Regions from separate parts of the Lawsonibacter asaccharolyticus genome, predicted to be linked through region 2. Evidence: predicted binding sites of a transcription regulator. Region 2 holds the regulator's gene; the other holds the start of a gene.
The links. The regulator NrdR, encoded in region 2, represses ribonucleotide reductase genes. The targets are predictions, from matches to a motif close to CACNANATNTNGTG.

Region 1 (7,614 bases), 1.1 Mb from region 2:
CCAGCTGGGCATCACAGAATAAGAAAGAGATCTCCCTCCCTGCCGGTGTCTCCGGCGGGGAGGGAGATCTGTGTTTTGGAGGGTGAAGATTCAGCCTTGTCCGTCCTCTACGAACCGGGCGGCGGCCAGGCCGGCCACCGCGCCGTCGCCCACAGCGGTGGCCAGCTGGCGCACCTCCTTGGCCCGGCAGTCCCCGGCCACAAAGACGCCGGGGAGGCGGGTGCGGCAGTCCTCACCGGAGCGGAAATAGCCCTCATCGTCCAGCTCCAGCTGGGCCCGGAAGGGGGCGGTGCCGGGGACCCGCCCCACGGCGGCGAACACCCCGTCCAGGGGGAGCTCCAGGGTCTGTCCGGTGGAGGCCTGGCGGACCCTCAGACCGGTGAGCCTGCCCTCCGCCTGGAGCAGGGCCTGCGGTGTATAGCCCAGCAGCAGGCGGATATTGTCCCGGGTCCGTACCCGCTCCGCCAGCTTTGGACTGCCCCGGAACTCCAGCCGGCGGTGGATCAGGGTCACCCGGCGGCACACGCCGGAGAGGAACAGGGCCTCCTGCAGGGCGGTGTCCCCGCCCCCCACGATGGCGGTGTCCCGGCCCTGATAGAAGGGGCCGTCACACACGGCGCAGTAGGACACCCCCTGTCCGGTGAGGGCCTCCTCCCCCTCCAGGCCCAGAGGGCGGTGCCGGGTGCCAGGGGCGAGGATCAGGGCGCGGCAGTGGAGGGGGCCGCCGTCGGTCTCCACGGCAAAGCCCCCCTCCTCCGGGCGGAAGCCCAGCACCTGGGCATAGTCCAGCTCCACCCCCTGCTCCTCCGCCTGGCGGGTGAGGGCCTCAGAGAGCTGGAGGCCGCTGACGCCGGGCAGGCCGGGGTAGTTCTCCACCAGGGGGGAGAAGTTGATCTGTCCGCCGGGAGCGGCCTCCTCCAGGACCAGCACGGAGCGGCCGGCCCGGACGGCGTACAGGGCGGCAGTGAGGCCGGCGGGGCCGCCCCCCGCCACGATGATATCAGTCATAAGGGTCCTCTCTCCTTTGAAAAAGCGGCTCCAGGAGACCCGGAGCCGCTCTCTTTTCCTGATGTCCCGATCCGTCTCAGTGCCCCCGCCGCCGCAAGGGGGGAGGGAACTTGGGATCAAGGCGCGGTCAGCCTACTTCCCGGGCCCGGTGCTCCTCCGCGAACCGCTTGATGGGGCCCAGTCCGGTGATGCTCTCCCCCTGGACCACCAGGGTGGGGGCCTGACGCACCCCGTACCGGGTGGTCAGGTCGGGAGACTCCTCTGCCACCACCTTCTGATAGGGCACTCCCGCCTTCTGGAGCAGGGCCTCCGCCTGACGGCAGTTGGGGCAGGTACGGGTGGTGAACAGCAGGGACTCCCCGCCGGACGCCTGGGGGGCGCCCTCCTGGGAGAAGGTCACCTGGCTGCCGGCCCGGCCCGCCTTCCGCAGGTGGGAGGCGGTGAGGTCATATACCTTCCGGTCCTTGAACTCCTGGGTCTTGCCGTCATTCCAGTTCTGCACCGGCCGGTAGTAACCGGTGATGCGGCTGTACACCTCCGCAGGCTTGCCGCAGATGGGGCAGGTGTGCTGCTCCCCGGACAGATAGCCGTGGTCGGCGCACACGGAGTAGGTGGGGGACATGGTATAGTAGGGCAGCTTATAGTTCTCTGCGATCTTCCGCACCAGCTCCGCCGCCGCCTTCCAGTCAGGCAGCTTCTCCCCCAGGAAGGCGTGGAACACGGTGCCGGAGGTGTAGAGGGTCTGAAGCTCGTCCTGCACGTCCAGAGCGGAGAAGATGTCCTCGGTGTAGCCTACGGGCAGGTGGGAGGAGTTGGTGTAGTAGGGAGTTCCGTTCTCGTTGGCGGTGATGATGTCAGGAAACTCCTCCTTGTCGTGCTTGGCAAAGCGGTAGGTGGTGGACTCGGCGGGGGTGGCTTCCAGGTTGTAGAGGTCGCCGTACTGCTCCTGATAGTCGCTCAGCCGCTCCCGCATGTGATTGAGCACGTCTTTGGTGAACTGCTGGGTCTCCTTGTGGGTCAGGTCGGCCCGGAGCCACCCGGCGTTCAGTCCCACCTCGTTCATACCGATGAGGCCGATGGTGGAGAAGTGGTTGTCAAAGGTCCCCAGATAGCGCTTGGTATAGGGGTAGAGCCCCGCCTCCAGCAGCTTGGTGATGACGGTGCGCTTGGTCTTGAGGGACCGGGCGGCGATGTCCATCAGCTTGTCCAGCCGCTGGTAGAAGTCGGACTCGTCCTTGGCCAGATAGGCGATGCGGGGCAGGTTGATGGTGACCACCCCCACGCTCCCAGTGGACTCGCCGGAGCCGAAGAAGCCGCCGGACTTTTTCCGCAGCTCCCGCAGGTCCAGGCGCAGACGGCAGCACATGGAGCGCACGTCGGAGGGCTCCATGTCGGAGTTGATGTAGTTGGAGAAGTAGGGGGTGCCGTACTTGGCGGTCATCTCAAACAGGAGCTTGTTGTTCTCCGTCTCAGACCAGTCGAAGTCCCGGGTGATGGAGTAGGTGGGGATGGGGTACTGGAAGCCCCGTCCGTTGGCGTCGCCCTCGATCATGATCTCGATGAACGCCTTGTTCACCATGTCCATCTCGGTCTTGCAGTCCCCGTAGGTGAAGTCCATCTCCCTGCCCCCCACGATGGCGGGCAGGTTCTCCAGATCCTTGGGCACGGTCCAGTCCAGGGTGATGTTGGAGAAGGGAGCCTGGGTGCCCCAGCGGCTGGGGGTGTTCACCCCGTAGACGAAGGACTGGATGCACTGCTTGACCTCTTTCTGAGTCAAGTGATCCACCTTGACAAAGGGAGCCAGATAGGTGTCAAAGGAGGAGAACGCCTGGGCCCCTGCCCACTCGTTCTGCATGATGCCCAGGAAGTTGACCATCTGGTTGCACAGGGTAGACAGGTGACTGGCCGGGGAGGAGGTGATCTTCCCCGGGATGCCCCCCAGCCCCTCCTGGATAAGCTGCTTCAGAGACCAGCCGGCGCAGTAGCCGGTGAGCATGGACAGGTCGTGGATATGGATCTCGGCATTGCGGTGGGCGTTGGCCACCTCCTGGTCGTAGATCTCGCTGAGCCAGTAGTTGGCGGTGATGGCGCCGGAGTTGGACAGGATGAGCCCGCCCACCGAGTAGGTGACGGTGGAGTTCTCCTTCACCCGCCAGTCGTTGATCTGGAGGTAGTTGTCCACCAGCTCCCGGTAGTTGAGCAGGGTGGAGTTGACATTGCGCACCTTCTCCCGCTGCTTCCGGTAGAGGATGTAGGCCTTGGCCACATCGGCGTAGCCCGCCTCGGACAGCACCTTTTCCACGCTGTCCTGGATGTCCTCCACCGCGATGCGGCTGTCCCGGATCTTGGGCTCGAAGTCGGCGGTGACCCGCAGAGCCAGCATGTCGATCACGCTGGGATGATACTGCTTTTCCAGCGCCTCAAAGGCTTTGGTAATGGCGGCGCTGATCTTGCCGATCTCAAATTGGGCGGCGGTGCCGTCCCGCTTGGTCACCTGATACATCACACGGTCCCTCCACATTCTTCAGTCCCGCGGCGGCTTGGCCGCCGCGACTGTTCCTACTATACCATGAAGGAAATGGCTCGTCAATATCTTGTGCAAAATTCCGGCGGAAACACAATATTTTGTTTTCCTGAAGCGAAAAAGCAGGAAGCGCCGGCACATGTTTTGGGAAGAAACGGGGCAAAAACCGGCGATTTTTTTGAAAAAGAACACTCCCGCGCCCCGTGGGACGGGAGTGCTCTGCCATAAAAATTAGCCAAAAACGCGGAGGGGGGGTTCAGATGCCCCGCAGCTCCACTGCCGGGACCCAGGGGCGGACCAGAGCGGCGAACCCCTCCATCTCCTCCCGGGACCAGGCGCTCAGACCGGGCCGGAGCACGGTGTCCCGGTCGATGAAGGCCTGAAGAAAGTACCGCCGGGCGCCGGAGATCCAGGGGCCGATGGCGCGGAAGGAGGCGCTGTCATGGAACTGGCGCACCACGGTGGTGCGGAACTCATAGTCCACATGGCCCTCCAGCAGCCAGGACACGCTCTCCCGGATGGGCCCCAGGTCCAGGCCGGGGACCCCTGCGGTCTCTCCGTACCGCTCCGGGGAATTTTTGATGTCCATGGCGGCGTAGTCCACCAGCCCCAGGGACCGCAGCCTGGCCAGGAGCTGGGGGTGGCTGCCGTTGGTGTCCAGCTTGATGGGGAAGCCCAGGGCCTTGATCTCCTCCAGAAGTGCCTCCAGCCCGGGGCGGAGCAGGGGCTCTCCGCCGGTGACGCAGACCCCGTCCAGCAGCCCCTTCCGCTTGGCGAGGAAAGCCAGCAGCTCCCCGCTGTCCATGGCGGCGGGGAGGGGGCCGGTCACCAGGTCCCGGTTGTGACAGAAGGGGCAGCGGAAGTCACAGCCCCCCAGGAAAATCGTGCAGGCCACCCGGCCCGGCCAGTCCAGCAGCGTCAATTTTTGCAGTCCCTGAATGTCCATGGTCAGCGCTCCTTTTAGCTCTATTGTAGCGGCGGGAGGGGGAGCCGTCAAGACCGGCGGCACCGGAGACGGAAATAGCACAGCCCCGCCAGGGCGGGCAGGATGGGGGAGAACGCCTGGCCCAAGTAAATGCCGGCGGGGCCCAGGGCGAGGGGGAAGGCCAGCAGCCAGCACAGGGGCAGACGGAGCAGGGCCGCGTCCAGCATGGCATTGCACATAGCCACCCAGGAAGCCCCAGAGCCGATGGCGAAGGAGTCGAAGACATACATGGCAGCGTAGATCAGTCCGTTGACGGAGCAGCAGATGCGGAGATAGCGCACCCCCTCTGCCGTCACGGCCGCGTTCTCCGGTTCGAAGAGGGCGATGATGGGGGCGGCGGCCAGCTGGACGAGGGCGGTCAGAAGGGCAGTGGCCCCCAGACTGAGGAGAAGGCCGCTCCTGACGGTCTGACGCACCCGGTCCGGATCGCCGGCACCCAGGTTCTGCCCCACCATGGCGGTCACCCCATAGCCCAGCGCCCAGCAGGGCATCCCGGCGAAGGTGCTGACCTTCAGGCCGATGCCGGCCGCCGCCGCCACGGAGACGCCGAAAGGGTTGAGCAGGCCGGTGAGGATCAGGTAGGAGAGGTTGACCACCGCCATCTGGACGGCAGAGGGGAGGCCCAGCCGGAGAAGGGAGAGGAGGGCGGCGGGGCGGAGGGGGAGACGCCGGAGGGAGAGGGGGACACAGCGGTGCAGGTGGGCCAGAGAGAGCAGAAAGGAGACGCCTTGGGCCGCCACGGTGGCCCAGGCGGTCCCGGCGGTTCCCAGGCCGCAGGGACCTGCCAGGATCAGATCCAGGAGGAGATTGACCACAGCGGCGGCGGCCACGAACCGGAGAGGACCGCGGGAGTCGCCCCGGCCCTTCAGGATGGCGCAGACGGCGTTGTATCCAAAGACAAAGGGGGTGCCCCAGCAGAGGATGGCCATATAGCCGCAGGCGTCCCCCATAGCCCGGGAAGGCAGGGCCATCAGGGTGAACAGCGGGCAGTAGCAGAGCAGGGCGGCCGCCGTCAGCAGGGCGGAGCCCGCCAGCGCCAGCAGGAGCAGCGCGGAGGCGGCCTCCTCCTCTTCCAGGCGGTTCCCGGCGCCCCGGGCCCGGGCGGTGAGGACCGTCCCACCGGCGGAAAAGCCCATGCACACCGCGTTGAGGAGGAAGCACAGGGTGGAGGCGCTGCTCACAGCGGCCAGGCCGGTCTCACCCACGAAGCGGCCCACCACCAGCAGATCCGCCATGCTGTAAAAGGACTGGAGCAGATTGGCCAGCAGGAGAGGGAAGGAGAATCGGATCAGGCAGAGGGGGACGCTCCCCCGGGTCAGATCCAGCGTATCGGAGTTCATATCCATCGTTCCTTTCTCAAGACAGGTATAGAAGTGGGCGAAGGGCGGGGATACAGGCCCTCCGCCGGAAACGGGCGCGAAAAAGCCGCGGACAGAACACTGTCCGCGGCCTGAGTCATGAGAATGGAACAGAAGGGACCAAAAAGGCGCTCAAGCCCTTCTTGCGGGCCTGCGCGTGCCAGATCCCATCCCGTCAGGCTCCGTACAACGCTCTGTCACATCGGGTCGTCCGGAGCCGGATACAATGGCAAATTTTCCGTAGAGCCTCATGGGAGCCCTCCTCTCCTGGTGGATAGCTCTATTATAAAAGCGGCGGGCGGATCTGTCAACCGGGATCGGGGGCGGTGGGCTTGAAACAGGCACAAAAAGGCGGCCAGTCCGGAGGACTGACCGCCCAAGGTCCGCGCCGCTTCAGATGACAAAGGCCGCCAGCATAGCCAGATAGGAGGTGCGGGCATCCCGCCCCAGCAGGACATATATCGCCCCGTACATCAGCCCGAAGGCCATCACCCCCAGGCCGGTGGAGAGGCTCCCCCTGGACAGCGTGTGGATGGCGCCCCAGGTGCAGCACAGCACCACGCCGCCGAAGGGGAACTGGCTCCGCCCTTTCCTCAGCGCCTCCCAGAACTGCTGTCCAAAGGCTGCGATCAGAAGGACCAGGACCACCTCAAAGGCGTAGTAGAGATACTGGCCGGCGAACAGGAGGGGCCCCTTCTTCTGAAACTCTCCGATCACCTTCAGAGTCCCCCAGTCCAGCGCGTTCAGCAGGATGCACAGGGCGGCCAGCCCAATGGCGAGCCCCGCCCCCTTCCGGGGGACAGGCCTGGCCTCCAGCAGGGAAAAGCCCAGCTTTTTCTCCGCCTGTCTCACCAGCAGGGCGGCTGTCAGCCCCCAGCAGGCCATAGTCATCCCCCAGTGGAGAAGCGTATGGGCGGCGGTATAGCGGGAGGGCGGCGTACCGCCGAAGAGGGCCGGCTCCACTCCGCCCATCAGCACCAGCTCCAGTCCCAGTCCCGCGAAGGCGTACAGGGCGTACCACAGAAATTCCCAAGGGGAGCTCTTGTCCCGTTTCACGGCCATTCCTCCCGTCTCTCAAATCAGGGCTATGATACCACGCTTCTCCCCTAGACGCAACGGCCCGGGTGCGAAAAGCCCCCGCCCGCGGAGCCGCAGGCAGGGGCAGTGTTCTTTATTTAGCCTCGGGCTCCTCCTCGGGCAGTACCCGCACCTGGATCTCGATGACCCGGCGGTGCTCCACCCGGGTAACGATGACATCCAGGCCCTCGGCCTGGAAGTGGTCCCCCTCCTCGGGGACCCGGCCCACCTGCTCCATCACCCAGCCGGAGACGGTGGTGGCGGCGCAGGCGCCCTTGACGGCGAACAGGTCGAACATATCGTCCAGGTCGGCGGAGCAGGCGATGAGATAACTGCCGTCTTCCTGCTTTTTGAACTCCTCGATGACCTCGTCGTGTTCGTCCCAGATGTCGCCCACCAGCTCCTCCACGATGTCCTCCAGGGTGGCAATGCCCTCCGTGCCCCCGTACTCATCCACCACCACGGCCATGTGGGCCTTGTTCCGCTGGAGGATGCGCATCAGCTCGGAAATCTTGGTGTTGCCGGTGGTGTAGAGCACCGGGGCCTTCAGGGCGGAGATCATGGTCTCCCCCCGGTAGCGGGCGGCGTAGAAGTCCTTCTCATGGATCACGCCCACGATATTGTCGATGCTGTCCTGATAGATGGGCAGGCGGGAGTAACCG
Region 2 (7,614 bases):
CCGATGCCAGGATCAACGTGGAGTACATGTATGCATTCCTGGGGGGCAAGACCGAAGCCGCCTATATGATCTTCCGGGTAGAGGACAACAATGCCGCGGCGGAGGCCCTGGCCTCCCGGGGCATCAAGACCCTGGAGGAAGCGGATATCCAGCGAATGTAAAGCGAAACAGCTTTCAAGAAAAAGGACAGACCGCGCGCCAGCCGGCGCGCGGTCTGCTTTTTCAGATCCGGTCGTAGAAGGGGGAGACTCCCTTGGAGGCGTCCTGGCCAAAGCGGGAGGAGCGGGGGACCAGATCCACCGTTTTTCCCTCCAGCCAAGGGCGGGCGGCCCCGGCAATGGCGGAAAAGACAGCGTCCTGCTCTCCATCCTGGTCCACTACCACCAGATAGCTGGGCTCCATCTCACCCTCCCGGACCATCAGGCGCAGGTAGAGTGCCTTTACAGCTGGGAGCTCACGGGCAGCGGAGCAGATGGCCTCCACCATCCGCTCCGGGTACTCCGCCGGGTCCCCCAGCATGACTCGGGTATCCTTCTGAATCACCTGCCGGACTGGTGGAGTGCCCTCTGCCTTCTGCCGGGCCAGGCGGGCCACCGTCTCCCGGTCCAGGGTGAGGCTGTCCCCGAAGGGATCGACCACAAAGCCGGCGGCCCGGCTGTCCCGCTGGAGCATAGAGGCATAGTCGTCGAAGGTGAGGACCAGGGTCTGCTGGTCCTGGGGGCCGCACAGCTTCCGCAGCTCCCCCCAGTTGGTGAAGGCGGGAAAGAAGGGACGGCCCTCCTGGCTGGAGATGAGCTGAAACTGGATGGCGGTGTTCTGCTCCAGTGTAGTCTGGCCGGAGACAGCGGGGGGCGGCGCGGGGGTGAGGACCACAGGCGCGAGCAGATGGGCCTGGGTCATGAGCTCCCTCAGCGCCCGGTCCTGGTTGGCGGGCGTGTTCTCCCGGTGGAGGGCGGCGAGGGCTTCAGACAGACGGGGATTGACGATGGGCTTTGTGACATCAACCATGGCGGTGACCTCCTTGTGTGTCATGGGTAGGGTGCGGGGCCTGACCTGCTTGTCTCTGCTTGGAGCCTCAGGAAATCTCCCGTTCAAAGATCACCTGATAGCACTGGGCGGGACCCACACCCCGCCCCTCACAGAAGGGGATCACGATCTGCTTGAATCGCCACCCATTTGCTGCCTCGTTTTCGATTACGTCCTTACAGGCATCGAAGGTAGACCCTGCTTTCGGGGGACGGGAAATGATCCCCTGGGTATTCCAGGCCACAGGGACCTGTATGAATTTGTACTCGTACTGCTTCATCAAGATGACCTCCCTGCGGGCTTTCTTGCCTGCTGCTTTATATACTGACGGCCTGGATCTCTCCGGAAAATGGAAGAAAAAGGCCCCGAGTGGCTACAGCCCCAGCAGGCGCTGGGCGTTGCCGCCCAGAATGGCGTCCCGCTCTTCTGGGGAGAGGGGCAGGGCGCGGATAGAGGCCACATCGGCGGATTGGTCCCCCCAGGGGCTGTCGGTGCCGAAGAGGAGGCGCTGGGCCCCAAATTTTCGGACAAAGCGGACAAACTGCTCCTGTTCCATCATGTGCAGCTGGTCCTCCGAAAAAGGGTGTCCCTCCAGGGGGGTGAGGTCGCCGTAGGAAAAGGCGGTATCCAGCAACACGCTGGACTGGGGGAGCAGGGCCTCTACCTGGTCCCACTGGCGCCAGCCTCCCATGTGGGCCAGGATCAAGGTCACCGGGCCCACCTGTTCCAGGGCGCGGAGCACCATCTCCGGGTCGCAGTAGGTGGGGGCGGGGATGCCGATGTCGATGCCGGCGTGGGTGAGGACCACGAGCCCCAGCTCGCCGGCCCGGTCCAGGATGCGCAGATAGCGGATATCGTCGAACCGGGTGGCCTGATAGGCGGGGTGGAGCTTGATGCCCTTCAGACCCAGGGCAGCGATCCGAGCCAGCTCTCCCCTGGGGTCCGGACAGTCCGGGTGGATGCAGCCGAAGGAGTAGATGCCGGTCCCGCGGCCCCGGGCGTTGATCTGAGCGGCGCTCTCGTTGACATGGGCCACCTGATGGGGGTTGGTGGCCACCGGCAGGACTACGGAGCAGTCGATGCCCGCCCGGGCCATGGAGGCGGCCAGGCCGGCGTTGGTGGCGTCGGTGAAGGCCCGGGTATGACAGGCACCCTGGAGCTTGCGGATGGTGGGGGCCGCAAGCTTGTCAGGGAAGGTGTGGGTGTGGATATCAATGACCATGGCGGTCCTTCCTTTCCTGGGAAATGATGCCGCAGCCAAGGGAGCGCGGCATGTCGGTCCCAAGCATACCACATTTTTCGCTCGGAGGCAACGACAGCCCGTTCGAGGTCCGTTTATCTTAAAACTCCAAACTCCGCTGGGGTTGAAGCGGCGGTTTCGTATTGCCATACAGAATCGGCTGCGGTATAATCAGGGCGGCAATCAAAAGCTGCGGAGGTATGTCCATGAAAACGATCTATGAAAAGTATATGGCATCGCCGATCGACAAGGAGCTTTTATGCTTGGAGCATGGCGAGATCACAGAGCCATATTTTTGCTACCCTGTCAATGCAGAGCCGATAGGATTTGAAGGGTGTATCCTGTACTGCTTTTTGCCGGAGTATGGAGAGATGGTATTTGCCTGCGACCCGGAAAGCTGTGCAGATCGGAATGTATATCCACTGGCAAAAAATTTCGAGGATTTTCTCCGTTTGATCCTGGCGTGCGGCACCGCTGATCCAGTGGAGCAGATTGTTTGGATGGATAAAAGGCAATTTGAGGAACACATGGAACACGAAGAAAAAATTTTGACACAGGAGCAGAGGGCGGCGGTACAGCAGCTTCAACGCGAAATGGATCTGCTGCCAATGGAAACCCCGTTTGAATATGTCAAGGCGATCCAAAAAGACTTTGATGACAGTAAAATACAGTACAGCGATGAATATTACGAGGTGACTGGCAGAGAGGCCCCGAAAGAAACAGACACGCCCAACAAAACTTTATTGGAATTTCAGACTGTCACAGTTGAAGTTCGCGGCCAAAATGATAGAGCCTGACAACTTCTGATCTATCTGGCAGTTACCCGATAAGGGCAGCTGCGGCTTGACTGTTTTGTAAGGAGCATTTCCAAAACTGCTTCTCAGCTAAAAAGAGGAAAAGGGGACCGCCCCGGCGGGCGGGGGATGGGAGGAGCGGTGCCGGACTGCGTTCCGGCCCTTGCCAAATGGCGGGAAAGCATCTATAATACCAGTAAAACAACGGCAGAACGTCTGCCGCGATGGAGGGAACGACATGGCTCTGGATATGAAGTATTTTGAGGAGATGGAGGCCAAGATCCCAAAGGGGAAGGTCCGCACCCGGTTTGCCCCCTCTCCCACCGGCTATATGCACGTGGGCAATCTGCGCACCGCCCTTTACACCTGGCTCATCGCCCGGCACCATCAGGGCACCTTTATCCTGCGCATCGAGGACACTGACCAGACTCGGCAGGTGGAGGGTGCCACAGAGGTGATCTACCGCACCCTGGCGGAGTGCGGGCTGGACCACGACGAGGGCCCCGACGTGGGCGGCCCGGTGGCCCCCTATATCCAGACCCAGCGCCGGGACACCTATGGAAAGTACGCCCGGCTGCTGGTGGAAAAGGGACACGCCTACTACTGCTTCTGTGAAAAGACCGAGTCGGAAGAGGACTCCGGCCAGTTCGACCGGGCTTCGGACCCCTGCCGCGCCCTGAGCCAGGAGGAGGCTCAGGCCCGGGTGGACGCGGGCGAGCCATACGTCATCCGCCAGAAGATCCCCAGCGGCGGGACCACTACCTTCCATGACGCCATCTTCGGGGACATCACCGTGGAGAACGACACCCTGGACGACCAGGTGCTCATCAAGCGGGACGGCCTGCCCACCTATAACTTCGCCAATGTCATCGACGACCACCTGATGGGCATCACCCATGTGGTCCGGGGCAGCGAGTATCTGTCCTCTGCTCCCAAGTATGATCTGCTCTATCAGGCCTTTGGCTGGGAAGTGCCCACCTATGTGCACTGTTCCCCCGTGATGCGGGATGCCCACAACAAGATGTCCAAGCGCCACGGGGACCCCTCCTACGAGGACCTGAAAGCCCAGGGCTACCTCACCCCCGCCATCCTGAACTATGTGGCCCTGCTGGGCTGGTCCCCCAGAGGAGAACTGGCGGAACAGGAAGTATTCTCTCTGGAGGAGCTGGTGGCCGCCTTTGATCTGGCGGGTGTATCCAAGTCCCCGGCCATCTTTGATATTGAGAAGCTCACCCACTTCAACGCCCTGTACCTGCGGGCCATGGAGCCGGCGGACTTTGCCCGGGCGGCAGAGCCCTATATCCGCCAGAGCGTGAAAGACCCGGCGCTGGACGCGGCGGAGATTGCCGGCCTGCTCCAGGCCCGGTGTGAGCGGCTCACTGACATCCCGGAGAAGGTGGACTTCTTCGATGCCCTGCCTGACTATGATGGGGCTCTGTTCACCAACAAGAAGTCCAAGACCGACCCGGAAGTGGCCCGGGCCATGCTGGAGGCCGCCATCCCCGCCCTGGAGCGGCTGGACGGCTGGACCACGGAGGGCATCCACGACGCCCTCATCGCTCTGGCGGAGAAGCTGGCGGTGAAGAACGCCACCCTCATGTGGCCGGTGCGCATCGCCGCCGCCGGAAAGGCGGTCACTCCCGGGGGCGCGGTGGAGATCTGCCACGTGCTGGGCCGGGAGGAGACTCTGCGCCGCCTGCGCCTGGGGCTGGACAAGCTGCGATAAGATCCACCTGTCCCCGGCGGCCTGTGCCGCCGGGGACATTTTTTCCGAAACAGGAAAAAACAGGCTGTTCAAGGCTGGGCCGGGATGGTATAATAGCGGAGAAAACACATGCCCGCGGCAGCCGGGCAACCACAGAATGGAGGAATCGAGATGAAATGCCCCTTCTGCGCCTATCTGGAGAGCAAGGTGGTGGACTCCCGTCCCGCGGACGAGGGAGCCAGCATCCGCCGCCGCCGGGAGTGTCTGTCCTGCCATAAGCGCTTCACCACCTACGAGACCATGGAGAGCCTGCCCCTGATGGTGGTCAAAAAGGACGGCAGCCGCCAGAGCTTTGACCGGAACAAGGTGATGAACGGCCTGATCCGGGCCTGTGAAAAGCGGCCGGTCTCCTTCAGCACCATGGAGGAGATCGTCAACGAGATCGAGCAGACCCTCCAGAACGAGATGGAGCGGGAGGTCAGCTCCGCCGAGATCGGAGAGCTGGTGATGGAGCGGCTGAAAAAAGTGGACGAGGTCTCCTATGTGCGCTTTGCCTCCGTCTACCGCCAGTTCAAGGACATCAACACCTTCATGCGGGAGCTGAACAAGCTGCTGGAAGATAAGTGAGCAATCCGGCCCCGGGACCACATGGTCCCGGGGCTCAAATTGTCGCAAAAGGCCGTCGGGTCTTTTGCGACGAAGGGCTGCATGACAGATGAGGCCTATTTTTGCAGGAAAAAGCCGCCTCATCTGTCATGAGAGGTGTCATTTTCCAGAAGCATGTCCCGGGAAATAATGCTTTTTGATTTGATCCTGTCTTCCACGGACGACAGAACTCTTTGGGGCCCCCTCTGGGGGAGATTTTTCACTAGCGGAAGCGGGGGGCCGAGCCATCGGCCTCCCGCTTTTTGTGCCGCGCCAGGGCGGAGCTTAAAGGAACCGCTTCATCTGCTGGATGTTCTGTTCCTCGGTGTGCAGCAGGCGGCTGCCCAGGGCCAGCAGCTCCGGGTCCGCCTTGCCGGTGTACTGGTGGATGCGCCGGGTCATCTCCACAGTGCCCATGGTGCTCCCCTGGATCATCAGCTGAGCCAGCTTGGAGGTGGTGTGGTCGGCGGCAGTGCGGGCTTTGAGCATGGCACCGGACATGGCCCGGACAGTCAGACCCGGGGTATGGAGCCGGGCACCATGCTTCCGGGCATAGGCCTGTGACTGGGCGGCGATGGTCCGGTATTCCTGGAGCTGGCTGTTCAGGGCCTGGCCCATGGCCCGGCTCTGGGGCAGGGACAGCACCTGGGGGATGGCGCTCACCCCCATAGCCGCGTTTTTATGAATGAAAGACAAAAACTGCTGATCGTGATCCATGAAATTTCTCTCCCTTCCTCCATATTATCTGAAAAATTCTGCAAAATATACGAGAAAGAGCAGGGATTTTGTAAAAATATTTGAGATCCTGTCCTTGATGGTCGGAGCGGGGGGCGCTATAATAAACTATCTTTTTCCCGGGGCACGCGAGGCGCCGGAGTCGAAAGGGGCGGAGAATATCGTGAGTATGGAAGACATCCGGCTGGAGCAGGGGCTCCACGAGGAGTGCGGTGTATTCGGGATCTATGACCCGGAGGGCAGCTGCGCCCAGACCACCTATTACGGGCTGTACGCCCTCCAGCACCGGGGGCAGGAGGCCTGCGGCATCGCGGCCATCAATGACCGGGAGCAGTCCTTTTATAAGGACGTGGGACTGGTCAGCGAGGTCTTCGACCGGGAGACCCTTCAGCGCCTGAATGGGACCATGGCGGTGGGCCATGTGCGCTACGCCACCACCGGCGCTGGGGCGCGGGAGAACGCCCAGCCCCTGACCATCAAGTATGTGAAGGGAACGCTGGCGGTGGTCCACAACGGCAATCTGGTGGACGTGGACCGGCTGCGGGCCCGGTTTGAGTACCAGGGGGCAATCTTCCACACCACCAGCGACTCGGAGCTCATTGCCTACGCCATTGCCCAGGCCCGGCTCCACGGGCCCAGCGTGGAGGAGGCGGTGTGCCGGGCTGTGGGGGAGCTGCGAGGGGCGTTCTCCCTGATCGTCATGTCCCCCCGTAAGCTCATCGCCTGCCGGGACCCCTGGGGCTTCCGCCCCCTGTGCATGGGCCGGAAGGGGAAGGCGGTGCTGTTCGCCTCTGAGTCCTGCGCCATCGAGAGCGTGGGGGGCACCCTGGAGCGGGAACTGGACCCAGGAGAGATCGTGGTGGTGGAGGAGGGGCAGGTGCGCTCCATCCGAGACAACTGCAGGGGCCAGTCCCACATGTGCATCTTCGAATATATCTACTTCGCCCGGCCCGACTCGGTGATCGCCGGGCAGTCAGTCCACGAGGCCCGGGTGAACGCCGGCCGTCTGCTGGCCCGCCGCCATCCAGTGGAGGCCGACCTGGTGGTGGGGGTGCCTGACTCCGGGCTGGACGCCGCCCGGGGCTATGCCCAGGAGAGCGGCATCCCCTACGGGGTGGGCTTTGTGAAAAACCGCTACGTGGGCCGCACTTTCATCACTCCAGACCAGACCAGCCGGGAGCAGGCGGTGCGCATCAAGCTGTCTGCCCTGCGCAGTGAGGTGGAGGGCAGGCGGGTGGTGATGATCGACGACTCCATCGTCCGGGGAACCACCTGCCGCCAGATCACCAACCTGCTGCGGGAGGCCGGGGCGAAGGAGGTCCACATCCGGGTGTCCGCGCCCCCCTTCATCGCCCCATGCTACTTTGGAACCGATATCCCGGACCGGGAACGGCTCATCGCCTGCCAGCATTCCCTGGAGGAGATCCGGGAGATCGCCGGGGCGGACAGCTTGGGCTATCTGCCTCTGG

Region 1: a site for NrdR is predicted at 3,625-3,638, ahead of L9O85_RS13850 (ribonucleoside triphosphate reductase). Genes of this name have one in related genera too.

What each region holds. Positions count from the first base shown of each region.
Region 1 covers NZ_CP091870.1:2,875,541-2,883,154, reverse strand. Annotated here, with positions in the region: gene L9O85_RS13860 (pyridoxal phosphate-dependent aminotransferase) at 1-22, shown strand, start outside; gene L9O85_RS13855 (NAD(P)/FAD-dependent oxidoreductase) at 91-1,008, opposite strand; gene L9O85_RS13850 (ribonucleoside triphosphate reductase) at 1,136-3,511, opposite strand; gene L9O85_RS13845 (anaerobic ribonucleoside-triphosphate reductase activating protein) at 3,789-4,478, opposite strand; gene L9O85_RS13840 (MATE family efflux transporter) at 4,526-5,857, opposite strand; gene L9O85_RS13835 (hypothetical protein) at 6,269-6,931, opposite strand; gene L9O85_RS13830 (HlyC/CorC family transporter) at 7,047-7,614, opposite strand, start outside.
Region 2 covers NZ_CP091870.1:1,784,142-1,791,755, reverse strand. Annotated here, with positions in the region: gene L9O85_RS08555 (acetolactate synthase) at 1-161, shown strand, start outside; gene L9O85_RS08550 (enhanced serine sensitivity protein SseB) at 223-1,008, opposite strand; gene L9O85_RS08545 (DUF4177 domain-containing protein) at 1,076-1,306, opposite strand; gene L9O85_RS08540 (amidohydrolase family protein) at 1,400-2,248, opposite strand; gene L9O85_RS08535 (hypothetical protein) at 2,473-3,063, shown strand; gene gltX (glutamate--tRNA ligase) at 3,299-4,786, shown strand; gene nrdR (transcriptional regulator NrdR) at 4,937-5,392, shown strand; gene L9O85_RS08520 (hypothetical protein) at 5,696-6,127, opposite strand; gene purF (amidophosphoribosyltransferase) at 6,315-7,614, shown strand, end outside.